Regions from separate parts of the Streptomyces sp. NPDC037401 genome, predicted to be linked through region 3. Evidence: riboswitches for the same ligand, from Rfam matches in the RefSeq annotation. Region 3 holds a riboswitch; each other region holds the start of a gene.
What was found. A riboswitch is a leader RNA that binds a small molecule or an ion and turns the genes downstream of it on or off. The one in region 3 is predicted to bind cyclic di-AMP.
Positions count from the first base shown of each region.

Region 1 (4,056 bases), on a different contig from region 3:
GGCGTACAGGCTCGCGTCGCGGACGCCGAAGCCGCGGGCCAGGGCGGAGACGGTCACCTGGTCGAGGCCGATGGTGTCGGCCAGGTCGGCGGCCGCCCCGGCGATCCGCTCGGGCGTGAGTCCGGCTCGGGGCACGGTCACGGCTCCTCTCTGTGGCTGCCGGCTGCCGGCTGCTGCGTGCTGCGCACTGGCTAGGTAGGTTAATCGTTTGCCTAGGGATCCTAGGGAAGATTAGCGTCCAGGGCATGAAGGCACTGACGGAGCACGAGATCCGCACGTCGTTCGTGAACTGCTCGAAGGGGGAGGCCCAGCGGCTGCCGCTGCCGCGCGACCTGGCGGAGCGGCCGTGGGAGGACCTCGACTTCCTGGGCTGGCGGGACCTCTCGGCGCCCGACCGCACCTATCTGGTGACCGAGCACGAGGACCGGCTCGTCGGGATCACGCTCCGCTTCCCCGAGGTCAAGCGCGGGTTCCTGCACCGCAGCATGTGCTCCCTGTGCCTGACCACCCATCCGGGCGGCGGGGTCTCGCTGATGACGGCCCGCAAGCGGGGCCGCGAGGGCCGGGAGGGGAACTCCGTCGGCCTCTACGTCTGCACCGACCTGGCCTGCTCGCTGTACGTGCGCGGGAAGAAGCTGCCGGAGCCCGGCGGCCGCTTCGAGGAGTCGCTGACGGTGGACGAGCAGATCGAGAGGACCCGGCGGAACCTCGCCGGATTCGTCGGCTCGCTGTGACCTGCGGGAAAAGGTGGCGCGGAGGGCCTCCGGCATAGCGTAGAGTGGTGTTTACCGACGCGGGGTGGAGCAGCTCGGTAGCTCGCTGGGCTCATAACCCAGAGGTCGCAGGTTCAAATCCTGTCCCCGCTACTCCAGTACGAAGGCCCGGATCCTCACGGATCCGGGCCTTCGTCGTTCCGTACCCCTTTCGGCCGTGGCCCGGTGGCCGGCCGTGCGGTGCGGCCGCAGCCTTGTGGGGCGAGGCGGCAGCGGTCCGCACCCGTGCGAGCGGACCGGGCAGGAGAACACCGTGGTGGGGCAGGGGCAGGCTGGTGGGAGCGCGATCGCCCGGAGGTTCGTGCGCGCGCTGCCCGTGCTGCTGGTGCTGCTGGGGCTCGTCTTCGACGTGCTCACCCCGCCGAGCTTCACCGGTTCGCCCTTCTTCTCCGCGGCTCCGCTGGTCGCGGCTCCGCTCTTCGCGCTCGCCACCACCCTGCTCACCGGCGCGCTCGCCTCGGGCACCGTCCTGCTGCTGCACGTCCACCACGGCACGACCTGGAAGGTGGAGGCGCTCACCGAGCTGGTGACCGTGCTGACCGTCTCGGGGCTCGCCGTGCTGATCAACCGGGTGGTCCGGCGCAGCGGGGAGCGGCTCGCCTCGGCCCGCGAGATCGCGGAGGCGGCGCAGCGCGCCGTGCTGCCCACGCCCGCCGAGCGGATCGGCGGGCTGCACGTCTCCGCCCGGTACGAGGCCGCCGAGGCGGACGCGTTCATCGGCGGCGACCTGTACGCGGTCCAGGAGACGCCGTTCGGGGTCCGGCTGGCCGTGGGGGACGTACGGGGCAAGGGGATGGGGGCGGTGGAGGCCGTCGCGGTGGTCCTGGGGGCCTTCCGGGAGGCCGCGGAGCTGGAGCCCACCCTGACCGGGGTGGCCCGCCGGCTGGAGCGGGCGCTCGACCGCGAGGGCACGCGGCGCGACAGCCTGGATGCCGTGGAGGGGTTCACCACCTGCGTGCTGGCCGAGATCCCGCCCGGCGGGGACGTGCTGCGCGTGGTCAACCGGGGGCACCCCGAGCCGCTGCTGCTGCATGCGGACGGCAGGCTGCGGGCGCTGGAGCCCGCCGAGCACGCGCTGCCGCTGGGCATGGGCGAGCTCGCCGCCGGCCACCCGGACCTGGCGGACGAGTGGGCGTTCCCGGCGGGGGCGACGCTGCTGGTGTACACGGACGGGCTGACCGAGGCGCGGGACCGGGCGGGGGAGTTCTACGACCCTCCGCAGCGGCTGCGCGGGCGGATCTTCCCCGGGCCGGACGCGCTGCTGACCGCGCTGATCACGGACGTGCGCCGGCACACCGGCGGCGGGGCGACGGACGACATGGCGCTGCTGGCGGTCGGGCGGCCGCTGGAGGGGGAGCCGGCCCGGCGGCGTACGGTCCCGGTGGTCCGGAACCGGTAGACTTCGTGCTCACGCACGGTAGTCAACAGGGCGCGCTCCGCAGTGCAGTTGACGATCCGTCAGGGGGCTGGTGTGGCTGGAGAGATACCCAAGGGGTCGGGAGAACGTCCGCTTTGGCCCACTCTTGTTAGTAAAAGTCCAGGCCAGAGCTGGTCAGAGCGTGGCTGATACACGCGAAGGAACAATCGCAACAGCTTGGATTCACTCCCCTGTGTCTATTACCGTTCGATAACGCAGCGCGGTTGTCCCAGCCGTCGCCCCAGACGGCGCCGCGCGCGTGCGCGCCGAATTCCGCAAGGGAACCGGGGAACCACCAATTTGGGGTGAATCGGGTCCGATTGGGCCCGTAGGAGACCTTCCTGCTCCGAACCCGTCAGCTAACCCGGTAGGCGAGAAGGAAGGAAAGGAGTGCGCCCCCGTGGCGTCGAACAGGCCTGTCCCTGAAGCCTCCGAGGTGCTCGACGGCCCCAACGCCGGTGCGTGGGGCGAGTGGAACCCCACCGAGGACTCCGTCCGTCCCGTCCGCGGCCGCCACCGCGTCGCCAAGCAGCGCGGCGGCCTCGCCCGCAGTTCCACGGTCCTCGGCGTCGGCGTCATCGCCGCCGTCGGCGCGGGCGGCATCGCCACCGCCCAGGACCGGCCGCAGATCTCCATATCCATACCCTCGCTGCTCCCCGGCGACGCGGGTGAGGAAGAGGTCTCCGCCGACACCGTCCCGGTGGCCGCGCCCCTCACCACCGCGGGTGTCAGCCCGCAGCAGGCCGAGGCGGGCACCGACGCCGGCGAGGTGCTCCGCAACCGCATCCTGCAGCAGGCCGAGTCCCAGTCGGACGCCGCGGCCGCCGAGGCCAAGGAAGCCGCCTCCAGGGCGGCGGAAGAGGCCGCCGCGAAGGAGGCTGCCGCACAGCGGGAGGCCGCCCGCAAGGCCGCCGAAGCCAAGGCGAAGGCCGCCGAAGCCGCCGCCGAGGCCGCGGCGAAGGCCGCCGCCGAGGCCAAGGCCGAGGAAGAGCGGCTGGCCAAGCTCGCCAAGAGCTACGCGCTGCCCACCTCCTCGTACACCGTGACCTCGCACTACGGCGTCCCCGGCTCCATGTGGTCCTCCGGGTACCACACGGGCCTGGACCTGGCCGCGCCCACCGGCACCCCGGTGAAGGCCGTCCACAACGGCACGATCGTGTCGGCCGGGTACTCCGGTGCGTACGGCTACCGGATCGTGCTCCGGCTCGATGACGGTACGGAGATCTGGTACTGCCACCTGTCCTCGATGTCGGTGACTTCCGGCACCGTGAGCACCGGCGAGACCATCGGCCGCGTCGGCGCCACCGGCAACGTCACCGGACCCCATCTGCATCTGGAGGTGCGGACCGGAGGGGCGACGCAGGATCCGATGGCGTGGCTGCAGAGCAAGGGCCTCGACGTCTGACGGCCAGCCAGGTCAGCAGGGCGAACGCCGGGACCATCACGGTCCCGTAGACGACGTAGAAACCGTGCTCGCCGAACTCCGGAGAGCTGTTCCACAGGGCGTGCACGCCCATCGCCAGCAGCAGCCCGGCGAGCGGGAACAGCACGCGGCGGGCCCGCGTGCGGGTAGGGGTGCCGGTGCCGGTGCGTGTGCCGGCGCCGGTCAGGGCGGCCAGTCCGAAGCCGAGCCCGGTGAGCGCGGTGAACAGCGGATGCGCGAACGGCGACATCACGATCCGCACGAAGAAGGTCGCCGCGGTCATCGAGGCCAGCACCGAGGTGCCGCTGCCGAGGTCTTCGCCGAAGGCGTTGCCGAGGTAGAGGATGTTCTCGGTGAACGCGAAGCCGGTGGCGGTGAACGCCGCGAGCACGAAGCCGTCCGTGAGCCCGGTCAGGTGCCGCCGCCGGAACACGAACACGAGC
Region 1 covers NZ_JBVJWO010000009.1:19,344-23,399, reverse strand. Annotated here, with positions in the region: gene ACZ7H1_RS11090 (TetR/AcrR family transcriptional regulator) at 1-135, opposite strand, end outside; gene ACZ7H1_RS11085 (FBP domain-containing protein) at 246-734, shown strand; tRNA gene ACZ7H1_RS11080 (tRNA-Met) at 793-866, shown strand; gene ACZ7H1_RS11075 (PP2C family protein-serine/threonine phosphatase) at 1,027-2,172, shown strand; cyclic di-AMP (ydaO/yuaA leader) riboswitch at 2,445-2,579, shown strand; gene ACZ7H1_RS11070 (M23 family metallopeptidase) at 2,591-3,595, shown strand; partial or broken gene ACZ7H1_RS11065 (PrsW family intramembrane metalloprotease) at 3,585-4,056, opposite strand, start outside.
Region 1: linked by a shared signal. The riboswitch ahead of ACZ7H1_RS11070 (M23 family metallopeptidase) and the one ahead of ACZ7H1_RS26365 (LysM peptidoglycan-binding domain-containing protein) in region 3 are both predicted to bind cyclic di-AMP.

Region 2 (4,056 bases), on a different contig from region 3:
CAGGGTCTCGGTCAGCGAACCGATCTGGTTCACCTTCACGAGCAGGGCGTTGGCGGAGCCTTCCTCGATACCGCGGGCCAGACGCTCGGGGTTGGTGACGAACAGGTCGTCACCGACGATCTGGACCTTGGCGCCGAGCTTGTCGGTGATGACCTTCCAGCCGGCCCAGTCGTCCTCGAACAGCGGGTCCTCGATGGAGACCAGCGGGTACGCCTCGACGAGCTCGGCGTAGTACTCGGTCATCTCGGCGGCCGAGCGGGACTGGCCCTCGAACTCGTACTTGCCGTCCTTGTAGAACTCGGACGCGGCGACGTCGAGCGCGAGCGCGATGTCCTTGCCCGGGACGTAGCCGGCCTGCTTGATGGCCTCGACGATGAGGTCGAGCGCGGCGCGGTTGGACTCCAGGTTCGGGGCGAAGCCGCCCTCGTCGCCCAGACCGGTCGAGAGGCCCTTGGTGTGCAGGACCTTCTTGAGGGTGTGGTAGACCTCGGCACCCCAGCGGAGGGCCTCGGAGAAGGACTCCGCGCCGATCGGCGCGATCATGAACTCCTGGATGTCCACGTTGGAGTCGGCGTGCGAGCCGCCGTTCAGGATGTTCATCATCGGAACGGGCAGCAGGTGCGCGTTCGGGCCGCCGAGGTAGCGGAAGAGCGGCAGGTCCGAGGCCTCGGACGCGGCGTGGGCCACGGCGAGCGACACGCCGAGGATGGCGTTGGCGCCGAGGGAGCCCTTGTTGTCGGTGGCGTCCAGGTCGAACATGGCCTGGTCGATCAGGCGCTGCTCGGTGGCGTCGTAGCCGACCAGCTCGGGGCCGATCTGCTCGATGACGGCCAGGACGGCCTTCTCGACGCCCTTGCCCATGTAGCGGTTGGGGTCACCGTCGCGGAGCTCGATGGCCTCGAAGGCACCGGTGGAGGCGCCGGACGGAACGGCAGCACGGCCGGTGCTGCCGTCGTCGAGGCCCACCTCGACCTCGACCGTGGGGTTGCCTCGGGAGTCCAGGATTTCCCGGGCTACGACGACGTCGATGGACGGCACGAGCATCTCCTTCTGGGATGTGACGCTGGGTGTGCGGTGGCGCGTGGGCCGTGCGGTGGCCCTGCCGGTCTAGAGCCTAACCGCCCCGGGGCGGTCGGCCGCCCGACCGCCCGGGTCCTGGGACGAAAAAGGGTCCGAATACCCGTGTTCCAGGACAATCAGCCCTTGATCAACTGCCCGGAGACACGCGTCCGCCCGGTGCGCCGGGGGGAAGTGCGCACCGGGCGGGGCCTGGTTGCCGCGGTCCGGCCGGGGGCCGGGGGAGGTCCGGCCGGAGCCGGGCGGGGTCAGGAGAGCTTGAGCATCTGGCCCGGGTAGATGAGGTTCGCGTCGCTCACGATGTCCTTGTTCAGCTCGAAGAGCTTCTCCCAGCCGCCGGACACCTTCTGGGCGTCGGCGATGGTGCCGAGGGTGTCGCCGGCCTTGACCTCGTACGAGCCGTTGCCCTTCTTGTAGCCCGTGGCCGGGGCGGCGGACGGCGCGGAGGCTGCCGGGGCCTTCGAGCGCTCGGAGCGGGTGGTCGGCGCCGACTCCTCGCGGGTCTCCTTGCGCTTCTCGGCCGGCTTCGAGGAGCCGGAGGAGGAGCCCTCGTCCGAGGAGCCGCCGTTCGAGGCGCGGGACAGGCCGACGCCGCAGCTCGGCCAGGCACCCTTGCCCTGGACCGCGAGGACCTTCTCGGCCACGGCTATCTGCTGGGACTTGGAGGCCTGGTGGGCGTTGGGGGCGTAGGCGGTGCCGCCGAAGCCGGCCCAGGTGGACGGGGCGAACTGCAGGCCGCCGTAGTAGCCGTTGCCGGTGTTGATGGACCAGTTGCCGCCGGACTCGCACTGGGCGACGGCGTCCCACTCGGAGGTGGTGGCGGCGCTGGCGGTGCCGGCGGCCATGAGCGGGGCGGCGACCGCGGCACCGGTGACACCGGCGAGGGTCACGATGCGGGTGGCCTTGCTGGGACGACGGTGCTTGCCCTTGCCCGAAAGCAGCATGGAACTTCTCCTCACCGACGCCTGCGAGGTGAGCTGTCGGGTTCGGGCGGATGAAGTCGCCCGGCCGCGCGACTGGCGCGCGGCTTCACCCCAAGCCGTTCCGTGACCGTCTCTCAACGGCCGGGTCCGGCACTTACCTTGGGTCCCCCGCTCCTGCCTTCGGCGCTTGCGCGACGACTGTTCCCCCCGTCCGCCGGCAGGATTCGGCGATGCGGTCGAAGGAGCCCGCGGTGGCGAGCGGTTCAGACCGTAGACAGACGTCTCCCCGATGTTCAAGGTCGGACATCGGGGAGAAAACGCCCTTACCCACCCCTACGCGGGAAGCGTTTGCGCAGGTGAGCGGGTGTATTACGGAACCATCACGGCGGAACTCGCCCACTGACGGGAAGAGATGCATGTCTCACTTCGAAGAAGTCGGACATTTGCTACCGTAACGGGTCATCAGGGCCGCCCGAAGTGCCCCTATTTCTCGCTTAGATCGAGATTCTGGCCAGGCTTGATCAGGTCCGCGTCTTCGCCGATCAGGCGCTCGTTCGCCTCGTACAGAGCGTTCCAACCGCCCTTCACGCCCTTGGCATCCGCGATCTCCGACAGGCTGTCACCCGGCTTGACGGTGTACGAGGGCTCGGGCGTCACCTTCGACGGGTCGTCAGCGCCGAGCGGGATCTCGTCGGCCGGCGCGCCGCGGTGGCGGCCGGTGCCCTCACCCGGAGCGGGGGTGGTGGTGGCGCCGGGGGTCTCCGGCGCGGCCTGGGTGGCGGGGAAGCCGGGGGTGCCGGGCAGGACCGGCGTGCCGGGAGTCCCGGGCGTGAGGGGCAGCGTCGGCGAACCCGGGTCGGTCGACCCCGGGGTGCCGGGAGTTCCGGGCGTGCCCGGGGTTCCGGGAGTGCCGGGCGTGCCCGGAGTGCCCGGGGTCGTGGGCGTGCCCGGGGTGCCGGGCACGGTCGGCGTACCGGGGGTGGCGGGCGTGGTCGGCGTACCGGGCGTCGTCGGCGTGCCCGGGGTCGTGGGCGTGCCGGGGGTGGCCGGCGTGCCGGGGGTGGCCGGGGTCGCGGGCTCCTCCGGCTTCCCGGCGCCGGGGACGACGTGGTCCGGGCGGACCGGGGAGGGGGCCACCGGGCGCGGGGACGCGGCCGAGCCGGGGTCCACGTCGGCGGCGGGGCCGGACTTCGTGAGCCCCGAGGTGCTGCCGCACAGCGGCCAGGCCTCGGGCCCCTTCGAGCCGAGGACCTTCTCGGCGACGGCTATCTGCTGCGAGCGGCTGGCCAGGTCGGCGCGCGGGGCGAACTCCAGCCCGCCCGCCGACTTCCACATCTCCTGGGTGAACTGCAGCCCGCCGTAGGAGCCGTTGCCGAAGTCGGCACTCCAGGTGCCACCGCTCTCGCACTCGGCGACCTTGTCCCACGTGGCGGTGTCCGCGGCCGACGCGTTCGTGGCGGCGAGCAGGGGCAGCGCGAGTGCGGAGCCGGTGACTCCGGCCGTGACGACGAGCGCGGGGGCCTGACGAGGGCGCCTGTGACGGCCGTTCCCGGAACGCATGTGTTGGACCTTTCACGTGGGGGCAAAGGGGCGACGGCGAACGTAGCGGGCTTCGAACGCTTGTCACAAGTCGATGCAGCGCAGATCACGTAAAGGTCACACTCCTGACGCCTTGTCAGGAATGATTGACTCCGGTTCAGTTCGTTTGCGGGGTGAATTCCACGGGAAGTGTGCGCAGCCCGCGCATGATGAGCCCGCCCCGCCAGCGCAGTTCGGACGGATCGACGGCAAGCCGCAGGTCCGGCAGCCGGGTCAGCAGGGTCGCCAGCGCGGTCTGGCCCTCCAGCCGGGCCAGCGGAGCGCCGAGGCAGTAGTGGATCCCGTGCCCGTATCCGAGGTGCTGGTTGTCCGTGCGCGAGAGATCCAGGGCGTCCGGGTCGGCAAAGCGCGCCGGGTCGCGGTCCGCGGCAGCCAGGACGACCAGCACCGGGTCCCCGGCCGCGATGTCCCGGCCGCCGAGGGTGAGCGGGCGGGTGGCGAACCGCCAGGTGGCCAG
Region 2 covers NZ_JBVJWO010000011.1:96,823-100,878, forward strand. Annotated here, with positions in the region: gene eno (phosphopyruvate hydratase) at 1-1,044, opposite strand, end outside; gene ACZ7H1_RS13865 (transglycosylase family protein) at 1,326-2,021, opposite strand; cyclic di-AMP (ydaO/yuaA leader) riboswitch at 2,025-2,196, opposite strand; gene ACZ7H1_RS13870 (transglycosylase family protein) at 2,484-3,560, opposite strand; gene ACZ7H1_RS13875 (cytochrome P450 family protein) at 3,697-4,056, opposite strand, start outside.
Region 2: linked by a shared signal. The riboswitch ahead of ACZ7H1_RS13865 (transglycosylase family protein) and the one ahead of ACZ7H1_RS26365 (LysM peptidoglycan-binding domain-containing protein) in region 3 are both predicted to bind cyclic di-AMP.

Region 3 (4,056 bases):
CCCATCAGCCGCCGTCGTCCGATGCTCATGCCCCACTCCTGCCACACGCCCGCCCGGCACCGCGGGCACCCGCCGCGAACGGGGCCGAGGGCACCGATTCCTTCACCCGGACGGCCCGCGGGGCAGGCCGGCGGACAACCCCCGCCCTGCCCCTCGATCCGGCGCCGGGCGCCCGCTAGAGGCGTGCGTCGAGGCGGTGCAGGAGCGAGCCGTCCCGGCCGAAGACGTCCATCAGGTAGCCCTTGTCCAGCGAGACGCCCTCGGAGCCCCGCACGTACCCGGCGACCGAGTCCTTGAGCTCCTCGAAGTGCCGGGCGTCGCTGTGCCCGGCCCGGGTCCACACCGTGAGCAGGGGCACGCCGCCGGGCCCGTCCGTGCGCTGGATCCCGTACACCTCGGCAAGCCCGCCGGACTTCCGGTAGCGGTCCGCCAGCCGGGCCGCCCCGGCGGGCGCGGCGGTGGTCGTGGCGGTGGGCCCCGCGACGGCGGGCCGGTCGGACGGGTCGCTCTCCTCCGAGGTGCAGCCGGACAGCAGCAGGGCGGGGACCACGGACAGGGGAAGGGTCCACCGGACGATTCGGTTCATCGGACCATTGTCATGGGCACGGATGCGGCCCAAGTGCCCGGCCCCGTCGGGCGGATGGTCCCGAGGACCGCCTCGGCGGCCGGGGTGGTGAGCCTGCGTACCGGGCCGAACACGCCGGGCGGCCGTCTGGTTGACTCGGTCCCATGCTGAGGATCGGGTCGTTCGTGATGGGTGTGTCCGACGTGCCGCGTGCAGCGGCCTTCTGGTGCGAGGCACTGGGGTACGTGCCCCGGGAGCAGCCGGTGCCGACACCGGCGTGGGTGGTGCTCGTGCCCGCCGCCGGAGACGGGCCCCAACTGGCGCTGGGCCGCAGCGAGACCCCGCTCCAGGAGCACCCCCGCGCCCACCTCGACCTGTACGCCGAGGACGCCGCCGCCCAGGCGGCGGAGGTCGAGCGGCTCGTCTCCCTCGGCGCGCAGCGGGTGGACTGGGACCTGTACCCGCAGGACCCGGACTTCGTGGTCCTGGCGGACCCGGACGGGAACCGCTTCTGCGTCATCGACACCAGCCACACCTGACCCGTTCCTGCCCCGTCCCCCGTCCCCCGTCCCCCGTCCGTCCCCGTCCCCGGGCCGCGGTGGACGCGGGCGCCGGGGTCAGTCCGTGAAGCTGCCGTGCCGCCCCGCGCCCGCCGCGAAGCGGCCGGCCCCGGACTGCGTCTCCCCGGCCGTGAGCGGCACCATGCCGTGCCGGTGCTCCGCGCGCAGCGCCTCCTGCTCGCCCAGCCCGTGCTGTCCGCGCACGGAGAGCCGGTCGTGCCGCATGCAGAGCTGGGGGAAGGCCGCGAGTTCGCGGGCCAGCCGCTCCGCCTCCTGCCGGGCCTCGCCGGGCGGCACGAGCCGGTTGACGAGCCCGATGGCGTACGCCTCGGCGGCCGGCACCGGGCGGCCGGTCAGGATCAGGTCCATCGCCCGGCTCTCCCCGATCAGGCGGGGCAGCCGTACGGTGCCCCCGTCGATCAGGGGCACGCCCCACCGGCGGCAGAACACACCGAAGACGGCGTCCTCCTCGGCCACCCGCAGATCGCACCACAGGGCCAGTTCGAGGCCGCCGGCCACCGCGTGCCCGGCCACGGCCGCGATCACGGGCTTGCCCAGCTGCATACGGGTCGGCCCCATGGGCCCGTCGCCCTCGGCGAGCACCCGGTTCCCCCGCTCCGTGCCCACCGCCTTGAGGTCGGCCCCCGCGCAGAACGTCCCGCCCTCGCCCCACAGCACCGCGACGGCCGCATCCGGGTCCGCGTCGAACTCCCTGAAGGCGTCGGCCAGTTCCGCGGCGGTCGGCCCGTCGACGGCGTTGCGCACCGCCGGCCGGGCGAGGATCACCGTGAAGACCGGCCCGTCGCGTTCGATCCGCACCGCATTCCCGCCGCCCACCGCAGTCTCCTCCCGGTCACCGAAGAACCCACCGGGCAACAGCATGACCCAGTCACGCCCGCACCGACACGGTCGGATGTCCGAATTGATGAGAATTGGGCGAGCTGCCCGCTGATGCATATTTGAGTGCTCTTATCCGGACTTATCGCGTTCCCATAACGGATCACGTGAAAATCACGCACCTGGCCGTCGTCCGTGACTTGGGTCACGCCCGGGGTCCGGCGCGTCGTTCCCGTCCCGGCCAAGTCTCCTTTCCTGGAAAGAAAGTTGGCCCGGGGTGCCTTGAATCTTTAATGATCCTTTTTCCGGTTTTCGGTCTTGGGAATTAGCTCACGCAATTCAGGGCTTGTTCTGTTCATCGCCTTTCCCTTAGCGTCACCGTCATTCCGGACGGAACGCCTAATCCTGCCGCCGCCCGGACACCGAATCCACCCACGCGCGACGCGGCAGGAGCGGGGGACCCAGGTAAGCCGCCGATCCGCGACCCGGACCGGCTCGGGGTGAAGCCGCGCGACGTGTACGACGTACACGCCGTGCGGCCGGGCAGCTCCGGCCCGAACCCGACAGCTCACCTCGCAGGCGCGGGAGAGGAATCCGTCATGCCCGCAAAGGGAAAGCACCGGCGCCCGAAGAACAACCCGCTCACCCGCGGCTTCGCGGCCGCAGGCACCGGAGGCGCCGCCCTGGCCCTCCCGCTGATCGCCGCCACCACCGCCCAGGCGGTCCCGGCCACGGCGCCCCACGCACTGCCGCAGGCCGTGCATTCCGTCGCCACCGCAAAGGCCGCGGTCATTGCAGCAGCGCCGGCTGCGGCTCCGGCCGCCGCGCAGAAGGGCCCCGTCACCTATTCGGTGATCGCTGGCGACACGCTTTCCCGCATCGCCGCGGTGCATGAACTGGGCGGCGGCTGGAAGAAGCTGTACCAGGACAACCGGACCGTCATCGGTGACGATCCGTCAATCATCCGCCCCGGCCTCAAGCTCACCATCGGCTCCAAGAACACGGCGAAGGCCAAGCCCGCCGCCGACCGCGCGGCCGCCCCCGCCCGCGCCGACCGCTCCGCGCGCCAGGCCGCGCCCAAGGCGGCGGTGGCCTACCCGAACAACCTCGACGGCTGGATCCGCGAATCGCTGGCCATCATGGCCGAGCGCGGCATCCCCGGCACGTACAACGGCATCCACCGCAACATCCTGCGCGAGTCCTCCGGCAACCCGCTCGCCATCAACAACTGGGACTCCAACGCCGCTGCGGGCACCCCGTCCAAGGGTCTCCTCCAGGTCATCGAGCCGACGTTCCGCGCCTACCACGTGCCCGGCACCTCCACCGACGCCTACGACCCGGTCGCGAACATCACCGCGGCCTGCAACTACGCCGCCGCCCGCTACGGTTCCATCGACAACGTCTTCGGCGCCTACTGATCCACGGCCGGCGATCCACGGCCGCTGCCGGGAATTCGCTGGCAGAACCGCACGTCACCGCTTCAGGATGGACCCCGACCCAACCGGCCGGGAGTGAGCGGACCATGCGCGTGCAGTACCCCCGTACGCCCCACCTGCCCTGGTCGCCGGGGGCCACGTCCGACGACGTGCGCACCGGCGACCTGGCGGGGCTGCGGGGCCTCGAGGTGGTCGTCACCGAGAAGCTCGACGGCGAGAACACCACCCTCTACCGCGACGGCCTGCACGCCCGCTCGCCGGATTCCGGGCACCATCCCTCCCGTACCTGGGTCAAGGCCCTCCAGGGGCGCATCGGCCCGGCCATCCCCGCGGGCCGGCGCGTGTGCGGGGAGAACCTCCACGCCCGGCACTCCCTCGCCTACCGGGACCTGGAGAGCTGGTTCTACGGCTTCTCCGTCTGGGACGGCGACCACTGCCTGGAGTGGGACGAGACCGTCCGCTTCCTGCGGCGGCTCGGCATCCCGGTGGCCCCGGTGCTGTGGCGCGGCGTCCTGGACCGGCGCGCCGAGCGGGCCCTGCGCGAACTGCGCCCCGACACCGCGCGGCAGGAGGGCTACGTCGTACGCAGCGTCGCCGGGTTCGACCGGTCGCAGTTCGCGTACCGGGTGGCCAAGTGGGTACGTCCGGGCCACGTCAC
Region 3 covers NZ_JBVJWO010000028.1:6,150-10,205, reverse strand. Annotated here, with positions in the region: gene ACZ7H1_RS26385 (FAD-binding oxidoreductase) at 1-29, opposite strand, end outside; gene ACZ7H1_RS26380 (hypothetical protein) at 176-586, opposite strand; gene ACZ7H1_RS26375 (VOC family protein) at 730-1,104, shown strand; gene ACZ7H1_RS26370 (crotonase/enoyl-CoA hydratase family protein) at 1,183-1,962, opposite strand; cyclic di-AMP (ydaO/yuaA leader) riboswitch at 2,388-2,557, shown strand; gene ACZ7H1_RS26365 (LysM peptidoglycan-binding domain-containing protein) at 2,562-3,380, shown strand; gene ACZ7H1_RS26360 (RNA ligase family protein) at 3,485-4,056, shown strand, end outside.